Regions from separate parts of the Thalassotalea sp. LPB0316 genome, predicted to be linked through region 1. Evidence: predicted binding sites of a transcription regulator. Region 1 holds the regulator's gene; each other region holds the start of a gene.
The links. Region 1 encodes sigma-54, which starts transcription at its own class of promoters, with help from an activator protein. Its sites were predicted from a motif close to GTTGGCACGNNNNTNGNNT; they were not measured.

Region 1 (3,186 bases):
GAGTAATTTCATATTTTCCTATGAGGCTTCTTGAATAATTTCAAATAACTGGTGGTTATCTTGACACTTTCTAATATTTTTAACGACCTTCTTGTCGCTAAATAGTTGGGCAATGTTTTGTAAGGTTGCAAGGTGCTCTTGGCAGCTAGCTTCAGGCACGAAAAGGGCAATAAAAATGTCAACGGGTTGATTATCTATCGCATCGAAAGCGATTGGCTGTTCAGTGGTTATTAACACTGCCACCGCATGCTTGCCGTTGATTAAGCGGCCGTGCGGAATGGCGATACCGTTGCCAATGCCTGTACTTCCCATTTGCTCGCGCTGGGTAAGACTTTGAAGTAAATCGTGTTGGCTTGTCTCAGGGAGTTTACGTGCAGCAGCATCGCAAATAGTATCAAAAAGGCGTTTTTTACTGCTTGCTGGCGCTGCACAAATTGTGCAGTCCAGCGTTAAAATGTCTTGCAACTTCATTTTAGTTAATGTTTTTTCAACTTTTCTTTGTGTTTAATGACTTGACGGTCAAGCTTATCGACGAGCGAGTCGATAGCAGCATACATATCTTTGTCGTCTGATGACGCATGGATCTCACCGCCATTTAAGTGCAGCGTCGCTTCCGCGATTTGCTGTAATTTCTCTACATTTAGAACAACGTGCACATTGTTGATGTGATCGAAATGTCGTTCTAGCTTTGCAAACTTTGAGTTGACGTATTCGCGCATTGAGTCGGTAACTTCTACATGATGACCAGAAAGATTAATTTGCATAAGCTTTTTCCTTTTTTCTAAGTTTACAATAAACTTTTTCTTTGATTTGACGGTGGAATAGATAAAGACTCTCGGTATTTAGCTATCGTCCGTCGTGCAACATTAATACCTTGCTCAGCTAACAAGTCGGCCATTTTGCTATCGCTTAATGGCTTAGATGGTAGCTCAGCAGATACTAATTTCTTAATTAATGCTCGGATTGCGGTCGATGAGCATTCGCCCCCATTTTCGGTGCTTACATGACTTGAGAAGAAATATTTCAACTCAAAAATACCTCTTGGTGTATGCATATATTTTTGTGTTGTCACACGAGATATTGTTGACTCGTGCATATCAACAGCTTCCGCAATATCGTTTAGCACCATAGGTTTCATAGCCTCTGGGCCGTACTCAAAAAACGCTTGTTGGCGCTGGACGATACAATTCGATACTTTTAATAAGGTATCGTTGCGACTTTCCAAGCTTTTAATAAACCATTTCGCTTCTTGCAAGTTTGAGCGAATAAATTGGCTATCTTCTGACGACTTCATTGACCGTGACATTGCAGCATATTGCTGGTTAATCGACAGTTTTGGCGCCGTGTCTGGATTGAGCTCTACGACCCAACGGCCGTTCTTTTTCTCTACTGATACGTCAGGAATAATGTACTGCTCTTCCGACTTTATCACGCTGTCGCCTGGGCGCGGATCAAGACTTTGGATTAACCTCATCACTTCGCGTAATTGATCTTCTTTCAATTTCGTTTTGCGCATTAATTGACGATAGTCTCTGTTACCTAACAAATCAATGTGGTCTGAGATAATTTGTTTGGTTTCTGCTAGCCAAGGTGTTTGTTTGTCAAATTGATTGAGTTGAATTAATAAACACTCGGCAATTGAGCGCGCACCAACGCCAACAGGATCAAACATATTGATGCGTTTGAGTACGGCTTCAACTTCGTCGAGCTCAACCTCGTCATCGCCTAAGCTTTCTAAAATATCTTCGGTAGATACAGTTAAATAGCCAGCATCGTCAATAGCATCGATAATAGCGGTGGCAATGGCTTTATCTGTTTCGGTAAACGGTGTTAACTCCATTTGCCAGCGTAGGTGATCTTGAATAGATTCAGTCGTTTCACCTTGATAGGTGTAGTCTTCTGACAGCGGGCCGGCGCTAGAGCCAGATAAACTCGCACTATAGTTATCGTCCCACGTAGTATCCATAGATAACTCTTCGGGAATATCGGTTTTTTCCAACCCATCACTGGCATTTACTTCATCGGAACTAGGCAGAGGATCTTCACTGCCTTCATTTGACGAGGCCGTTTGGTTTTCACCCATAAACGCTTCTTCAAGCTTGTCTGGTTGGCTTTCTTCATTGGTTTGGGTTGCGTTTTCGTCAACTTCCAATAATGGGTTGCTTTCCAGTGCTTCTTGAATTTCTTGTTGTAAATCCAATGTCGACAGTTGTAGCAACCTGATTGCTTGCTGCAACTGTGGGGTCATTGTTAGCTGTTGTCCGATACGGAGTTGTAATGATGGACGCATGTAGCTTTTATTATTCCTATCTATTTACAAACGCGAAGTGATTGTCACTTCTTTATCTTAACTATAGCGTGAATTGTTCACCTAGGTACACATCTCTGACTTGTTGATTAGCAAGAATTTGATCCGCGTCACCTTCGGCGATTAATTCACCATGGCTGACAATATAAGCTTTTTCACAGACATCAAGGGTTTCCCTAACGTTGTGGTCGGTAATTAAGATGCCAATACCGCGCTGTTTTAAGTGCAAAATGATCTTTTTAATATCGCCAACCGAAATTGGGTCAACGCCAGCAAAGGGTTCATCGAGTAAAATAAACTGAGGATCAGCAGCCAAAGCGCGAGCAATCTCGACACGTCGACGTTCACCACCAGATAAACTCATCCCTGTATTATCTTTTATATGGCCTATATTGAATTCTTCAAGTAATAATTCAAGTTTTTCAATACGTTCGACCTCTGACAAGTCTTTACGTGTTTGTAAAATAGCCATGATGTTGTCGTGCACGGACAACTTTCTAAAAATAGAGGCTTCTTGCGGCAAGTAGCCTAAACCTTTACGGGCGCGCTCGTGCATTGGTGCTAACGTTAAATCTTCACCATTTAACTCGATTGTGCCTTTGTCGTTAACGACTAAGCCGACAATCATATAAAATGACGTTGTTTTACCTGCACCATTTGGGCCGAGTAGGCCAACGATTTGCCCTGTTTCAACACTGAGCCCAACATTTTTAACGACTTGACGTCCCTTGTAGGATTTCGCCAAGCCCTGTGCCTTCAATAAACCTGCTGACATTAGTTATCTTTCACTTCGTCTTTTGTTTTTGGTTTTAATATCGTGGTGATACGCTCTTTGGGTTTACTTTTCGCTTCTAGTTGTTCGGTTAAGGTGTTGTAGA
Region 2 (3,186 bases), 1.4 Mb from region 1:
CGAGGCTCGGATTAATACCGCGAATCTCAAATTCACTGACCATATCCCCTAAGCTCCAGAAATAACTATCACCAGCCATTAATGTCGCAATAAACGCACCATCTACCCAAAGTTCATAGCCATCAATATCATTGACCGATGCTAACGAAGGCATAGTAACTTCGGTGAAGTAGCCGTCTGAGATTGCATATGCGTAACCTACTGAAACAATTGGGTCAATCCAAATGGTTTGTTCAGGTACTGGTGGTAAATCGAAGTTAAATGCACCGTTTTCATCAGGTTCACCATTATTGGGTAAAATAGGGATAAATTCACTTTGGCCTTCGCCGCCAAACGCCGCTAAAAAGACAGCTGAATCTACTGCGCTATCCCCTGTATCAGCGATAATAATATCAAAGACGTTGTTGGTTGAGCCTGGTACAACGGGTATATCAAAACGCAATAATGGATTGCCATTGGGTTGCAGGAAGCCATTTAGTGGTGCCCCTTCAAGAGGCCCCATATCAGGATGATTAATATTTACCGCTAATGGTGTATCACCTGGCGCCGCCCCCGTTTCTTGGACCGCTGCAAAGTTTTGACCATTTAAATACAGACCAAAACCGTCAATGAAACCTGAACCAACAAAATCAGGAAATTCATTTGAGCCAAACGCGCCTAGAAACGATAAAGTATCTGTGTTCGCGTCAACGTCAAAGGTAATGGTTAATTGTGCAACATCATTGTGTTGAAACCCAGGACTGTTGCCCGAAGTAATAGGATCTAAGAGGTTCTCCTGAGCTTCAGTGGCGGCTGAACCCGGCGAAATAACGATATTCTGCCCTGTTGGACCAGCAGAGAGAATTGATACTGCACCAAATTCACCAAAACATTCTTCGCCTTCACATTCACCTGGACCATCGCCTGGTCCTTCGCCAGGACCTTCTACAGGATAATTCAAATCTAAGACATTACCCGTACTTAATACGATACCAGGGCTTGGTAAACCCGTGACACCTGTATCACCGTCGTAAACACCGGTAGCGATACCTGTCGAACTCAAATCAACATTGGTCACATTAATACCAGTAGTGCCATTGAGTGTAAGAATATTCGACAATGTAATGCCATCACTTTCTGACGTTATTACTTCAGCGTATGTAGGGAGCGCTGCGAACAATCCTGCAGCAATTAGGGGGAGTGTTTTTTTTGTATTCATGTTAACTCTATTCCTTAAGTAAAACCTGCGAATTCAAAGCAAAAGCTGTTCCATATACCAAAACCTCCGTTTTATAAGGGTTTTATTATTACCTTGAGTATTATGTGTAAAAAAATCGAACACTAAAACAACTGAATAACTCAAAGCACTTGCACAGATTAAGTTTTGCCAGATAGACTAGAGTAGTAACATTCAATGGACGATATTTATGCTAAAAAAAATTTTCTTACCCATCAGCCTTAGTCTTATAGCTTTTAGTAGTGCGACTTGGTCGGCTGATAATAATGGACAATTTGCGGTCGATGGTGCTGGTGCTCAACAATGCAGTATTTACACCAACGCATGGGAGCAAAACACCCGTGATTTATATGTTTTTATCGGTTGGCTCGACGGATATATCAGTAGCCAAAACCAATCAACTGAGAACACCTTTGATCTCACGCCGTGGCAAACCAGTGAAACTATGGCGAGTTTAGTTTATAAAGCCTGCAAAAATGCACCTGACGATAGCTTTCTAGTAGCCACCATTAAAGTGTTGCGATTTATTGCTCCGACTAAGCAACTTGCCCAAACGGCGCTAATAAAAGTTGATGTTGGCGAGCAAAGTGTCTACTTATACCAACAAACAATCGATGAAATTCACCTTAAATTGCAGGCCCTTGACTACCTAAAGCCGGGAACGCCATCTAGCTTTGGTAGCCATAGTGAGCAAGCATTAAAACAATTTCAAGATAAAAATGACCTTGCGGCGACAGGCTTTCCTGACCAAAAAACGCTGCTCATGTTATTGCTTGGTAAAGTAAAGTAACCGATAAATTAAAGCGCTTACCAAACAAGCGGTAAACGCTTTACTTTCTAGGCAACGAAACAGCCAACGAACACATTGTCAGACTTAGCTTAAGTGCTACTTAAGTTGCTCAATAATAGCAACATATTCATCAGGCATCGTTCGATGTACATTGTGCCCTGTTTTAAGCTCGTAATATTGCCAGTTGCGTTGTTTTGCTCGCTGAGCAAACATGAGAAAATCATCATCTGACTGGTTTGGCTCTATCGTTAAAAGGTAACTTGATGGGATAGATTTGGCTTTATTAGTTAAGCTTATTGTCTGTTCAAAGGTCGCTATGGGGTGTGGAACATCTTTCCCCCAATCAGGCCAAAACGGTGGTATTGTCCATTCTTGACCTTTGTTATTAGCCGCTAGTTGGCGATATAAAGCGACTTCTTCAACCGAGATCAGACTAAACATAGATTCGCCATCTTCGGGCAGTATGGCGTCGACATATAGCAGGTGTGATATCCGCTCTGGTAGTTTGTCGGCCACGCCGGTTATTACCATACCGCCATAACTGTGGCCAACTAAGATTATATCTTTTAGCCCTTCAACCTTGATCAGATTGATAATATCTAAAATATGGGTATCGAGATTAATACCTGGATGGCTTAAATGCACACGTTCACCTAATCCTGTTAGCGTTGGGCGGTAAACTTGATAGCCTTTTTTCGTGAGCCTATCGCCGAGCGCTTGGTAATCCCAACCGCCGCCCCATGCGCCGTGAACAAAAACAATGGTACCTTGAGTTTTACTGAACGCGATAGATGAATATATGACGCTTAGTAGCACTAAAACAATTTTCATCTTAGCTCCTTGATTGACTAGTCATCGTTCTCAAGTTGAACGCCCTTGTGCTCGGCGCGCTTTCGCCATAGTTTTCTTGCGAGTTTTTGCATATCAACGTCGCGATCTTTCTCATCGACTATTTCAAAACCTAGTAGGGTTTCAATCACATCTTCTAAAGTGATAATACCTTGTACCGTACCGTATTCGCTTACCACTAACATAATATGTGAACGCTCTTCGACTAACTTGTCCATCACTTGGTTTAGCGGCAGTTTATCTGGTACTGCACGAATTGACCGCACGTAATTTGCCAACGGTTGTTTACCATTTTCTCGTGCTTGGGCCATTAATAGATCTGAGCGAAAAA
Region 3 (3,186 bases), 550 kb from region 1:
GTTGGTCAATATTGGCAACTATTGACAGCTGTATTACAAAACATCCCTGAAAAGTCACAATAAAGACGGAACGCAAGTTTATGGATGAACTCAATATCACGCCAATCTTTATTATGGGAGCCTATCGAAGCGGGACAACCATGCTCGCTTCTCACCTTGCCTCTAGTGAGCACGCCATTGCATTGCCAGAAATGCCGTTCGTGCTCGATATTATTGAAAGTAATGCCAAAACTGATGAAGAGCTAAGCAGCTTATATAATCAGCTAACCCAGCAATTTCATTACCAAGCATCTGGGATGTCGATCACGTTTGATGAATTTGCCCAGCCGTTTAAATCAAACGCTCCTCGGGCAGAGCGTGTTTTTCATATCCTTCGACTGCATTTTGGTTTGTCTCAAGGTGATAAGCGCTTTTGGATTGAGCATACGCCGCACAATAGAGAGCGGGTTGAAAAATATTTAGCCGTATTTCCAAATGCCAAATTTATTCATATTGTCAGAGATCCCCGAGCTGTTTATGCTTCAATGCATAATCTTATCCGTTGGAACAGTCAAGATCCGGTGGCCTTTGCCAAAAAATGGCAGCGAGCGATCACCTATTCACACTTAGCTTGTTGTTCGCAGCCCGATATAACATTTGAGCTAAATTATGAGGAGTATGTAACTGAGCAAGCAACGATATTACCTAAATTGTGCCGATTTATCGGAATACCTTATACCAGAGAAATGAATGCAGGTAACGGTATCAAGTTACCTCAATACACATTGAAACAACACCAGTTAGTTGGTCAAGCACCAGATGCGACAAGAATTCACGCATGGCAACAATCAATCGATAAGAGAGAAGCTGAAATTATCCAATCCGAATGCCAACCTTGGATGAAACATTACGGGATGACGTTGCTGTTAGCGGACCCCAAACCAATAACGCTAAAAGAAACCTTGCGCTATAAATTGAAACAAAGGCTTTATACACCGCTATCAAAGCTCAAGCGCCTTAAAGACAAGCTAATAACTTCTCACACACCACAATAATCAACCGACATAAAAAAACGCCTGATTAAAGGCGTTTTATGTTAATCGATGAAAAACTAAATGCGCTTGCGACGCATCCAAGCGATACCAAAAAGGCCTGCACCTAAAAGTGCAATTGAACCTGGTTCAGGCACAGAAACCGTTGAAGCTATGGTTATTGATTGATTTGCAACTTCTTCATAAGTAAAGCTACTTAAAAACATTTGGTCGCCATCAAGCGTGATCGTTAAAAAGCCATAACACATTGAACAACCTGATACGCCTCTGGTACCTAAGTAATTTTCACCCTGAGAAAGCGTGACTAAAAAATCATCAGTACGCATATTAGCTGTACTATTAACGATACTGCCGATACTTAACACGCCATCGGTTACCATCATAGTATTAGTGTTATCAACTAACATCATACCTGACTGCAAGAAACCTGCGTCCCCCAAGCCTAAATCGTCAGCAGGAATTCCATCTTGATCTAAATCGAAATACTCTGCCATAAAGCCACCAGGCAATAACTGGTTAAAGTCATGGTGAATAATACCTGCGGATGCTTGATTCGCACTGAGAAAGAAAACTAAACCAACAAATAAAGCTAATACTGAGTTTCGCATTGTTTGATACCTCTACTACCGTGCGTATCGTTACGCACTACAACTACACCCTAAGAAGCAAACACTGTACCAACAAGGCTAAACCAATATAAAACAAAGGCTTATAGACAAACAAATAACGTAAAGAGATCTTTGATGTAAAGTAAATCGACACAGAATATCGATTAAACACAACATCTGAATCATTAGCCGTTTATCTGCGTGATTGGCAATTTGCTTCGCATTGTGCGAAAAACACTAATTGACAACCTGCCACGTATTATTCTGTGATAGACACAAGGTCATCTTGTGCTCGACATGCTGCCCCTTCACCGAGTCAACCTCGAGTTGGAGCACTTTGCAGGTCTTACCTTGAAGCTTTTTGTCTTCATCAAGAGAAACCCTGCTAACATTTTTGGTCTCCGGATTGGTTGCCACTAACATTTTGTCATTATTTTGCGATAGAAACTGCTCAATCAGTGTTCTCATCAAGGCTTTATCACTTGGTTGAATCCAGCTCTCACTTTGCTCAAACGGCAGTGTTAGTGCTTTACCGAGCCCTTCAACGACTTTTAAAGGCGCTTTAATAATGCCACTGACAACACCATAAACGGCCTCTTCACCACTAGTTTTTCCAACGGTACCTAATTCAGCAACCATCGCCTCAGCACGGCTCAAAATAGGCGGAATACTCGTACGGGTGGTCTCAATCTCAGTCAAAATAGCGGGAATGTGGTTATTTGTCGCGCCAAGCTCTTGGGTAAAACCATCAACCGTTCGGGTAATAGTAGGTACTTGTCGATTAACATCATCAACTCGAGTTAGCACATCAGGCATTAGCGCTCTAACTTGGGCAACCTCTTCGGTTATTTGCGCAATGCTGACTCGAACGGCGGCAACTTCAGCTAAGACCGAAGGGGTAAGCGTTTCTATCTTTTCAGCCTGAGTTAGCACATCAGGCACCATTAATCTGACCTGTTCAACTTCATGAACAATACTTGGTACTAGCGCTTTTATATCAGCAACCTCGTCAATCAATGGCGTTACCCGCAGCGCGGTTTCATCAACTTGCTCGATTAGCCGTGGCAATGCGTTGTTAACATGGGTTAACGTTACCGTAAAATAAATGATCGCGCCGGCTAAGCAAAAAATACTAAACGCTAGCACATAAGTTGAGATGTGTTTATTCATTTACCCTAGCCTTTTTAAGTGACGTTAGACAGCGCTATAATTTAACCGATTTTTGCTGTAAATTAACAATTCTACCTATATCATTTATACTTTATATTTTAATTGGTTAGCCAATGCAAAATAGGAATTTGTAGTGAACTTACGACTAATCATCAGTTTTATCCTGTTATTGCTTTGTAATCCAGCGCTCGCGGCAACCTGTAGCAAAGTATTTCCTGCTGGCTTCAATATCTTAGGTAGCACGGCTGAACCATTTGATAATATCCCCCTAATAACTCAATAACCCCACTTACTAATGGCACAACCGTGCCACGTGGCGACAATTTTTATCTCAATAGCCCGATAGGTAACAAGGGCGAGATAAAAATTGGCCCTGC

Region 2: the regulator sigma-54 is predicted to act here: its motif matches at 1,235-1,253, upstream of LP316_RS12560 (choice-of-anchor L family PEP-CTERM protein).
Region 3: the regulator sigma-54 is predicted to act here: its motif matches at 1,695-1,713, upstream of LP316_RS03915 (PEP-CTERM sorting domain-containing protein).

What each region holds. Positions count from the first base shown of each region.
Region 1 covers NZ_CP062946.1:1,435,922-1,439,107, forward strand. The annotation lists gene rapZ (RNase adapter RapZ) at 1-12, opposite strand, end outside; gene ptsN (PTS IIA-like nitrogen regulatory protein PtsN) at 19-471, opposite strand; gene hpf (ribosome hibernation promoting factor) at 477-764, opposite strand; gene LP316_RS06280 (RNA polymerase factor sigma-54) at 788-2,290, opposite strand; gene lptB (LPS export ABC transporter ATP-binding protein) at 2,352-3,083, opposite strand; gene lptA (lipopolysaccharide transport periplasmic protein LptA) at 3,083-3,186, opposite strand, start outside.
Region 2 covers NZ_CP062946.1:2,799,138-2,802,323, forward strand. The annotation lists gene LP316_RS12560 (choice-of-anchor L family PEP-CTERM protein) at 1-1,198, opposite strand, end outside; gene LP316_RS12565 (peptidoglycan-binding domain-containing protein) at 1,407-2,006, shown strand; gene LP316_RS12570 (alpha/beta fold hydrolase) at 2,103-2,837, opposite strand; gene LP316_RS12575 (CNNM domain-containing protein) at 2,855-3,186, opposite strand, start outside.
Region 3 covers NZ_CP062946.1:884,049-887,234, reverse strand. The annotation lists gene LP316_RS03925 (aminoacyl-histidine dipeptidase) at 1-63, shown strand, start outside; gene LP316_RS03920 (sulfotransferase family protein) at 81-1,034, shown strand; gene LP316_RS03915 (PEP-CTERM sorting domain-containing protein) at 1,091-1,639, opposite strand; gene LP316_RS03910 (hypothetical protein) at 1,877-2,809, opposite strand; gene LP316_RS03905 (LamG domain-containing protein) at 3,116-3,186, shown strand, end outside.